Regions from separate parts of the Pelorhabdus sp. sgz311001 genome, predicted to be linked through region 1. Evidence: riboswitches for the same ligand, from Rfam matches in the RefSeq annotation. Region 1 holds a riboswitch; each other region holds the start of a gene.
The links. A riboswitch is a leader RNA that binds a small molecule or an ion and turns the genes downstream of it on or off. The one in region 1 is predicted to bind cobalamin.

Region 1 (3,108 bases):
AATCAACTTCTTGTCGCAAGATCGGGGCCGTGGCTGACCGATAATGCCTGCTAGCTTTCGCCCAAGTTCTTCAAATGCTTTAAGACTCCCCAAAGGCTTGGTTAAATTGTCGAGACGAAGTTGGCATTTTTCCATAGCCGCCTCATCTAAGGGCCTAATACTTGGTAGCTCCGACTCGCTTTGATCTATTGCAGCTAAATTTTGCCGCCAAAAACTGAGACCCTCTGCTGACTTAAGCCAGTCACCATCAAAGAGACGACACGCGCCCTTTAATAAATCAACAACGACGGAGGCGCCGATCGCCTCGCCAAGTCTTACGCCAACATCCACACACGCTTCCAGTCCAAGAAAAGATAAGGCAATGCGATGAGCCGGTTCCCCTGACAAATGGGATGACAAAATATAGGGCTGACAACGCGGTGAAATAGCATAGGCAATCATCGCCGCAGCTGTTGTATTCAGTCCGTCGATCACAACAGTCGCACGGTTTGCAGCGCAACCTAAAACAACGCCTGCTAAAGCCCCGATTTCAAACCCGCCAATCTTGCTAAGTACATCGAGACCATCACCGCAATCAATCTGATTTATAGCCAGAGCCTTACGAACAACCTCGATTTTCACCTTCATGCGACTATCTGATATTCCAGTTCCCCGACCAGTTACAACTTCTGGAGCTAATCCAGTAAAAGCTGCTACAATCGCTGCACTAGCCGTAGTATTGCCAATTCCCATTTCGCCAAGACAAAAGCAAGTATAACCTTGTCTTACTCTTTCTGTGACGAGAGCAATCCCCGCTTCGACAGCGGCAATCGCTTCTTGCCGCGTCATTGCTGGACCTTCCGTAAAATCTTTCGTTCCATAGGCAATTTTTCGTTGCACAAGCCCTGGCACAAAGGATAAATCTCCCGCTATGCCCATATCGACAACCACAAGATCGGAACCGGAATAATTAGCAAAAGCATTGGCTGTACCGCCTTGGGCTAGCAGATAATTTGCCGTCATTTCTTTAGTGGTCTCAATCGGATAGGCACTGATACCTTGTTTGGCAACACCATGATCGGCTGATGCCAAGATAATAGCACTTTTAGGCGCAAGCGGCCTTTCCTGCCGAGTGATGCCAGCATATTGAACCACCATTTCCGCTAGTTTTCCTAGCTGGCCTTTACTTGACGAAAGTTCCTGCAAATGTCTCTTTGCTTGCGCCATAGCTGCTTGGTCAAGCGGCTCTATGTTTTGTATTGCTTGTTGTAATAAATCCACCGAATCTCCCCCATTATCACGATAAATTTTTCATAAAAAAAAGACTTTTGGGAGTTATCGTTCCCAAAAGTCTTTTTTTCCATAAAGACTATCTTACAGTTTAGGCAGGTTTCCTGGCTCCCGATTCATTAGTATCCACGCCTTCCCCGATAGCTGAGTGGCAATTTGTGGAACCTCCTCGGTACAGTGGCGGGCCCGCGCTTACACATGGAAAACCATGCTCAGACTTCCCTATTATCCGCTTTTACCTTCTAAAAGCAGCACCTAAACTAAATTATCTAATTGCCAAAATTATAGCAAGACGTTGTAAGAGCGTCAAGACTCTTAAAGAAAAACAAGAATAATTTTTGCAATTTTCCTACTAAAAAAAGGAGTTCTCGCTGAAATCGCAAATATTATAGAATAATATTTTTCTTCATTTTTCGACAATTATGTAGAATCGAAAGATTCAAAGGAGGACCCTATGAAACTAGACACGCTAAGCCGTCAGTTTCGTGCGTGGACAATTTTACTAATTTTAGCGCCCAGCCTCCTCACGATGGCAATTTATGCAGCAAATCAAGTCAAACTTGCCAAACAGCAGAATTTAGAACTCATCAGCCAACGGGTCGCTTTTCAGGAACGCCTGATTAACTACTGGCTAGATGAACGGGCCAATGACATTCTCAGTCTAAGTGAAATAGAATCCATTCGCCAGCTTGATTATAAGCAATTCTATGATATGCTGCAGTCAGTACAGCATAGTAATAAAAATTTTGATTCTCTATCGTATATTGACAAAGACGGTTACTTCCGTTTTTCTACGCTCAATCGTCCGATTCAATTTCCCCAAGCAACCAATCAGCCTTACTATCAAGCCGCCCTTGCTGGTCGAAGTTCGATCTCAGATATTGTAATTGGTCGCAACAGCGGTCACTCCATTATCAATTTTTCCTCACCGATTTATGATCGTCAGGGACAATTCCAAGGCGTTTTGCTCGGATCAGTCCGAACTCAGACGCTTGAAAACTTACTGCGAGATAACTGGATTGGCAAAACAGGCGAAATTCTGCTTGTCAATCAGGCCGGCGTTCTGCTGACTGAACCACGTTATCTAGAGCAACTCATTGAATCAGGTCAAATCGAGACAAGCGCTAAGTTAAAAATGAAGTTGCCCATAGAGAATTTACAATTAATTCAGCTTGGCCAAACAGGTACAGCCTCCTGGATTGACTACCAGGGAAAGAACGTGCTTGTAGCCTATCATGCTTTACCAGAACGAAGCTGGACGCTTATTGGGTCCATCCGTGAAGAAGAAGTTATGGCCCCACTGTATCAACAGCTTAAAATCATGGGAATTGAAATGCTTTTGCTGCTATTATTTATCTACCCGATTGCAATCTGGGCAACCCGTCAATTGCAGCAACCAATAACTTGGCTAACTGAGCAGGCCAACCGGATTGCCAATGACGACTTCCGTTCACTCCGTGGTTCTGATGCCATGAATATGCCACAAGAACTGCGTCTGCTCTGCCAAACTTTCATTGCTATGAGTCTTAAGATCAAAGACACGATTGGTCTGCTCCGCGAGAAAGAAGCACAGCTTGAAGAACAAGTCGAAAAAATCCAAACAGTAAATGCCTGTCTTGAAGGTGAAATTTCCGAACATCAAGCAACACAAAATTTGCTCTACCATTTAAACATTAATCTGGAAAATAAAGTACTTGAACGGACTTATGAGTTGCAGGATGAACTGGTGCTGGCAGGCCGTGTCCAAAAATCAATGCTGCCAATCGCTCAGGAAAACGACAAAGTAAAGATCATTCCGCTCTTTGAACCGCTAAACATCGTAAGCGGCGATTTTTACGG
Region 2 (3,108 bases), 200 kb from region 1:
AGGAATCTTTAGACCAGGATTGAGCAAAAACAAATCAGACGGCAAAAAGTAAACCTTCTGGTTTTTCACAGCAGAGAGAGTACTCCAAGCTGGATTACTTTCTACATCGCTTTTCATCCTTGCGCCAATTTCCGCGGCATTGCCCATGGTGACCACAAAAACCATATCAGGATTGGAATCCACCAGTTTTTCTAAACTATAAGGCACATTATCACTGTCTTTATCAGGCGCCGTCGTTCCTGAAGCAACATTGACAAGGCCCAGACGTTTCGCTATACTGCCAGCAATCGTATTATCAAGCTCGACTGTTACACTTTTCGACGTAGCATGCAAAATCGCCACCTTCAACGGCGGTCCCTGCGGCACTTTTGCTTTTATGGCGCTGATTTTGTCTTGAATGGATTGCACTAATTGAGAAGCTTTGCTCTCCGTCCCGACAATCTTACCAAGTAAAGTAATCGTTGTCAGCGTATCTTCTAACGTCTTATATTTCAAAAGCAAAACCGGAATGTGATTACTTTCTAGCGTTGGCAAAAGCTTTTCATGCATTCCCTGCACGGCAATAACTAGATCCGGTTGCAACGCCATTACTTTTTCTAAATTCACATTATAGACAAAGCCGACTTCCGGCACAGAAGCAGCAGCCTCTGGCACCGATTCCGTTTTAGAACTAGGCCTGCCTGCGGCTTTCCCATCGACAGAATACAATAGATCTAAAAAAGAGGTAGAAAGCACTACGACTTTTTCCGGTTTTTTCGTTAAAGTAACTGTGCGTCCAGCATTGTCTTGTATGGTTAAATAATTCCCATCTTTCCCTTGATCGGCAGATTTTTGCGCACCACAGCCGGCAAAGAAAAGTGCTGCCACGCCACAAAGGAGTGCCAGCAAAAACATATACTTTTTCATTGCAGTCTCTTCCTTTCGCTGCTCCGTTAGATGCAGGAAGCGATTAGCCTCGTCTTGCTACAATGGTTGATAAATAGTTCAGTTTATGATCATCATTCAGATCAGACAAGTTATGTACCACTTGTTCGCCGTCTAGGCCGCAGCGGCTGATCATGACTGCTTGTTTGGCCAAGCCATGACGTTTTAATTTTTCCAAAACTTGCGGGAAATTTTTATAAACTTTCATAAGCACTACATTATCGGCTGTAGCGAAAGCCTGTTCCATTTTTTCTTCTTCCATCGTAGCTGGAATAATATTCAGTACATCGTCCCCTTCGACGATAGGATAACCTAATTTGCTGCCAATGGCGCAGAAAGCCGTAATGCCAGGAATCGTTTCAATGGGATGGCCACAGTCTTTTAACAGTCTGTATACATAAATATAAGTACTGTAGAACATAGGATCGCCCAAAGTTAAAAAAACAACCGTCTTTCCTTCATCTAAATAGTTCACGATCGTTTCCTTATTACTAGCCCAGGCATCATTCAATTGAATTTGGTCGGAAACCATAGGAAATACAAGAGTTGCAATTTCAGCCGTGTCCTTAATATAAGGTTTAGCAATTGTAAGCGCCACACTGCCTTCTTTCTTCTCCGTTTTTGGCGCAATAATAATATCAGCCGACTTAATCAAATTAATCGCTTTTAATGTAAGAAGCTCCGGATCTCCAGGGCCTACGCCCACACCATAAAAAATACCTGCCATTGCAAAAACCTCCATAAATTAAAAATAGGTCATAAAAAAACCTTTCTTAAAGCAAGAAAGGTCTTATTTCAAAAGAGCGCTGAAATCAAAAATCCTGGCTTTTGGCCAGGAAAAAAAAGATCGAACTCTTTAATCCCCTCCCCATCGCTCGTGGGTTAAAACGGTGATTGTTAAACAGGCAGTTCTCCTGACTCTGGATCATCGCTCATCCAAACCTTCCCAAGACAATCGTCTCAGTGGCATTTTCTGGTTTCGCTTCCCATTACAGTGGCGGGACCGCGCCGGCCTTGCACCGGACTTCCCTATTAAGCCCTATGGGCACCTATTTCAATCTTATGCAATTATGAAATAACAGTTAATGTAACTTATTTATATCACTTGTTTGCAAAAAAGTCAAACAAATCCGACTAGAACTACAAGTATGCCCAGCTCTCTATAAATAGAAAAACTGGGCTTTTTGCAGCTATTTGCCGCAGCACTTTTTGTATTTTTTCCCACTATTACAAGGGCAAGGATCATTGCGGCCTACCTTCACTGGCGCCACTTCACTCATGCTGCTCAGTTCCTGACAAGGCTGCAATTTCGCCGATTCATCCTCCACAAGTTCTACCGGTTTATACCCCTTCAACACCCACATGCGCGTCTGATTATGAAGCGCTGCCACATAGGGAAGCAAGGTATCTTGAAAAGATTCACTAGGAAACTCATACCCTTTTGACAAGTAAGCTAAGAGATCGCCACTGCCTTTACTATTGTTGATAATATAAAAACAATCTTCGGCTAATGCCGCCGCCTCTTCCCGATTGAGCGAATAGCACTCTTTCATAAACCGCAGGAAATTCTCTGAAGCAGAGTTTTTATCAACAAAACCGGGTTTACCAGCCTTCACAAATTGCTGCTTTAAAAAGGAGCAGTAAGGAAGTTCAGCACGACTTTTCTGTTCTCCTAGAATATAGGCCCGATCTTTTACACGATAATCGGCATAAACCTCTTTATCAATTACAATTTGACCATAGCAAGCCGCAGCTTCAGCAATGACCGCTAAGTAACGAGAAATATCCGCTTTCGCCGCAATTCCCTTTTCCTCTACTAATGCTACAAGCTGATCTTTTTCCAACAAACCATAATAATAAAGTAAACCTTGTGTAGCATAAATCCACTCAGTATTCTGTCTGATCATTTCATAAAGCTTGCCTTCATTTAAAGACTGAAAAGCCTGCTTCACACCAGTAGGAATCCAAAAAATCGTCTTCTCATCACAAGTACCAGTGCCTAAAAAGCCATAGCTTTTAAAATATCGAATAAAGTCAAGTCGTATTTTCGTGGTATAGAAGTTTACTTCTTGCGTGGCAAATCGTTTAAACCACCGCCACCGCTCTTCATCAAAAATCAGCGTCGCTGCCTCAGCAACGCCCGCTGGAATCGCCATAACAAGTAAATCGGCAAGCTCCTGTTTC
Region 3 (3,108 bases), on a different contig from region 1:
CATAACAAAATAAAGAGCCTTTCTGCAATAGAAAGGCCCTGGAATCACAAAATAATAACTTTAATCCCCTTTTCTATCTCTCGTAGGCAAAATGGTGATTATGTTCAACTATTTGAGAATTACTTTTTCGTCATATGCTTTTTTTCAGGCTGCGAGGCACTTTGCAATGCATCCCAAGCTTCATTAGCACGATCTACAAAGAGCTTTCGTACATTTTCATTCTCACCTAAGCCATGAATGTAAGTCGTTACGAAGAAACCCTCTTTCTTTAAAATGGATTTATGGGAATCTGGTTCATCGCCAGCCATATCGTTGTTCGCATGATCCCCAGCAACCATCATCATCGGAATCAATGTAACATTTTTGACTCCATTTGCTTTCAACTTAGGAATGACCGTTTCCAGATTAGGCCAGCCTTCTACCGTATAAGTATAAACATTATTGAGCCCCATATCTTGTAAACGAGCTTGGATTACTGAATAATAGGCATTAGCCGGATGAGGCGTTCCATGATACATCAATAAAATCGCATCATTCTTACCGGTTTTAGGAAACTCCGTTTGGATTGCTTTCAACGTATCGGTAACGTCATCACGCTGTTTCTCCTGTCCCATCCAATAAATCAAAGACGTTCCCAGTGTCATTTTCTTAAATTGATTCTTATACATGTCAAAAATTGCTTTATCGTAAGCATACTCCATACCAGGAATTACATCAAGTGAAGTAAGAGCAACTCGCGTATAACCTTCCGCTTTCAGCTCCGCTAAAGCTTCTTCCGGTGTAGGAATTTTGATGCCTTCTTTTTGCTGAATCCGATCAATAATAATGTGAGAAGTAAAAGCCAAAACGACTTTTTGACCAGGATGTGCTGCTTGAATATCGGCTACGGTTTGTTCTATTGTGAGTTTACGCGACTCTGCATAAGTAGTACCAAAACTCATCACCAAAATTGCATCTTTATTTTCGAGATTCTGCATAGCCGGGTTTTCCGCTACATTTACACCAATTTGAGCAGCATGTTTTAGCGCTGGTGTTGCCGTCTTCACTTCTGGATTCAGTTCATAGGCAGCATAGGTGGGGGCAGCACTTGCCCCCATAAAGGTTGCACAAGCCAAAGAGATCGCAAGCATTTTCTTCCAATTTTTCACAAATACTCCTCCTAAAATATAAAATTGCATAAAATAAAAAAACTTCCTAAATGAATTAGGAAGTAGTAAACGTTCAATTCTTAGCTTGTAAATAGCCAAGAGACCTGCTACAATCCCCTCCCCATCGCTCGTAGGTAAAAATGGTGATTATTAAACAGGCAGTTCTCCTGGCTCTGGATCATTGCTCGCTCAAACCTTCCCAAAACAAAAGTTCCAGTGGCATTTCTTGAGTTTGCTCCCCATTACAGTGGCGGGACCGCGCCGGTATTTCACCGGACTTCCCTATTAAGCCTTACGGCACCTATTCTATCGCTATTCAGTTTTGCTACAAATTCTACGTCCTTACGATACCATGTTAAAGTTGTTTTGTCAAATCGTAATATTCAATCAATTGCATTGGGAAAGTATCTGACAAATCCACCAAAGTTCACTCATCTCTTGCCCTAAAAACATTTCCACAATCGATCGTCGTTATTTTGAAAATCATCAACACCATATACGTTCGTGCTGCCACATTGCGGACAACATTCTGCATAGGCACCATCACCTGTCGGTTTCAGTATCGCCCCCTCCGTATTAAACACCTTGCCACATTTTGCGCACTTTACAGCTGCCATGCTTCGTCTCCCCTTATGCTAATTTTCAATACCTTTTCGAGCTTCAACACCTTGCTGATAATAATGCTTAACTTCTGTCATTTCTGTCACAAGATCGGCTTGTTCCATAAGTGCCTTACAAGCTTTTCGCCCCGTAAGAATTAGTTCTACTGTTTCTAATCGTTTCGCTAATATTGACTGTAACTGCTGATCGCTGATTAATTCGAAATAATTAGCCACAACAATTTCATCAAGTATTACAATATCAAATTCACCGCTACTTACTGCCGTCTCGGCTCGTTTCACACCTTGTTCTGCAAGCGCTTTATATTCCTCTGGCGGCTTTCCCTGTGGAAAAACAACGACTTCATCACTCCATTGGGCTAATTCTTCCGGACTTAAGCTTCCCTCCTTCGCAATAAAAAAGGGCTTTCCTATTGTTTCAACAGTCAAATTCGGTGCTAGATTTTTCAATACGAGATGTTCACTATAACTTTTTGATTTCATAAACTGCAAGAAAAGCACCCGTTTTCCCGCTCCTAAAGCACGAATGGCTAAACCAATTGCCGCAGTTGTTTTTCCTTTACCATCACCTGTATAAATTTGGACATAGCCCCTCACAGCTGATCCACCTTCTTTCGCTTCATGGTATAGTACCATTATCTGTCTTTATACCACATTGTCCTAAAATGAACAAGAGGAAACCATAAAGGAACTTTCCAAGACCCCCACTTTAAAATTTTGCGGTTAAAGTAGTCGTAAAGCGGTTTCTGTCAGTAGACGCCCCGGAATGATTCACCGCTTTAATTTTTTTATAATCATAATCGCCAATCTTCAGCGAAATATTCTTATCGAATTTATGAATCCAGGCAATCGAATAACCCTGGGCATTGCTATTAGGATAGGCGCTCATTTCTGTAGCATTATAATCCGTCATAACTGCCTGATCTTCCACGTAATAATAGCTGGCAGTCAAGGTATTTTTAGCATCTAATGTATACTTCAGCGACATTTGCATTGCCTGATTTTCAGTCTTAGCACTTGATTTCAAAAGTTCTGCCGAAATTCCCACTTTATCATTCACAGCTCTACTGCCATAAACGCTCACATAATTAACCGTACTATCTGCGAAAGCATAGCGTGATCGCGTATCACTCCCGTAAGAAGTTCTTGCCAACATCACCCCAAGAGAAGATTGTCCATCTGGCGCATAGGTCCCTTGCAATACATAAAATTTATCATTCGAAAGATTGCCTTGATAGTTCGTCTTTGCACCAATAAAATTCAGATTCACTGCACCAACTTGTTTCGAAACAGACATAGCATAAGGTAAAGCATGACGGCCAATATACGTATTATCATAA

Region 2: it holds a riboswitch for cobalamin, as region 1 does, so the genes downstream of both, cobI (precorrin-2 C(20)-methyltransferase) here and cobT (nicotinate-nucleotide--dimethylbenzimidazole phosphoribosyltransferase) in region 1, are expected to answer to the same signal.
Region 3: it holds a riboswitch for cobalamin, as region 1 does, so the genes downstream of both, AC0MXB_RS00655 (sirohydrochlorin cobaltochelatase) here and cobT (nicotinate-nucleotide--dimethylbenzimidazole phosphoribosyltransferase) in region 1, are expected to answer to the same signal.

Annotation. Positions count from the first base shown of each region.
Region 1 covers NZ_JBVXUT010000003.1:291,654-294,761, forward strand. The annotation lists gene cobT (nicotinate-nucleotide--dimethylbenzimidazole phosphoribosyltransferase) at 1-1,260, opposite strand, end outside; cobalamin riboswitch at 1,347-1,543, opposite strand; gene AC0MXB_RS10100 (cache domain-containing protein) at 1,724-3,108, shown strand, end outside.
Region 2 covers NZ_JBVXUT010000003.1:89,800-92,907, forward strand. The annotation lists gene AC0MXB_RS09280 (ABC transporter substrate-binding protein) at 1-906, opposite strand, end outside; gene cobI (precorrin-2 C(20)-methyltransferase) at 950-1,651, opposite strand; cobalamin riboswitch at 1,812-1,992, opposite strand; gene AC0MXB_RS09290 (YecA family protein) at 2,115-3,108, opposite strand, start outside.
Region 3 covers NZ_JBVXUT010000001.1:102,739-105,846, reverse strand. The annotation lists gene AC0MXB_RS00655 (sirohydrochlorin cobaltochelatase) at 120-1,178, opposite strand; cobalamin riboswitch at 1,289-1,468, opposite strand; gene AC0MXB_RS00650 (hypothetical protein) at 1,592-1,765, opposite strand; gene AC0MXB_RS00645 (cob(I)yrinic acid a,c-diamide adenosyltransferase) at 1,784-2,365, opposite strand; gene AC0MXB_RS00640 (hypothetical protein) at 2,478-3,108, opposite strand, start outside.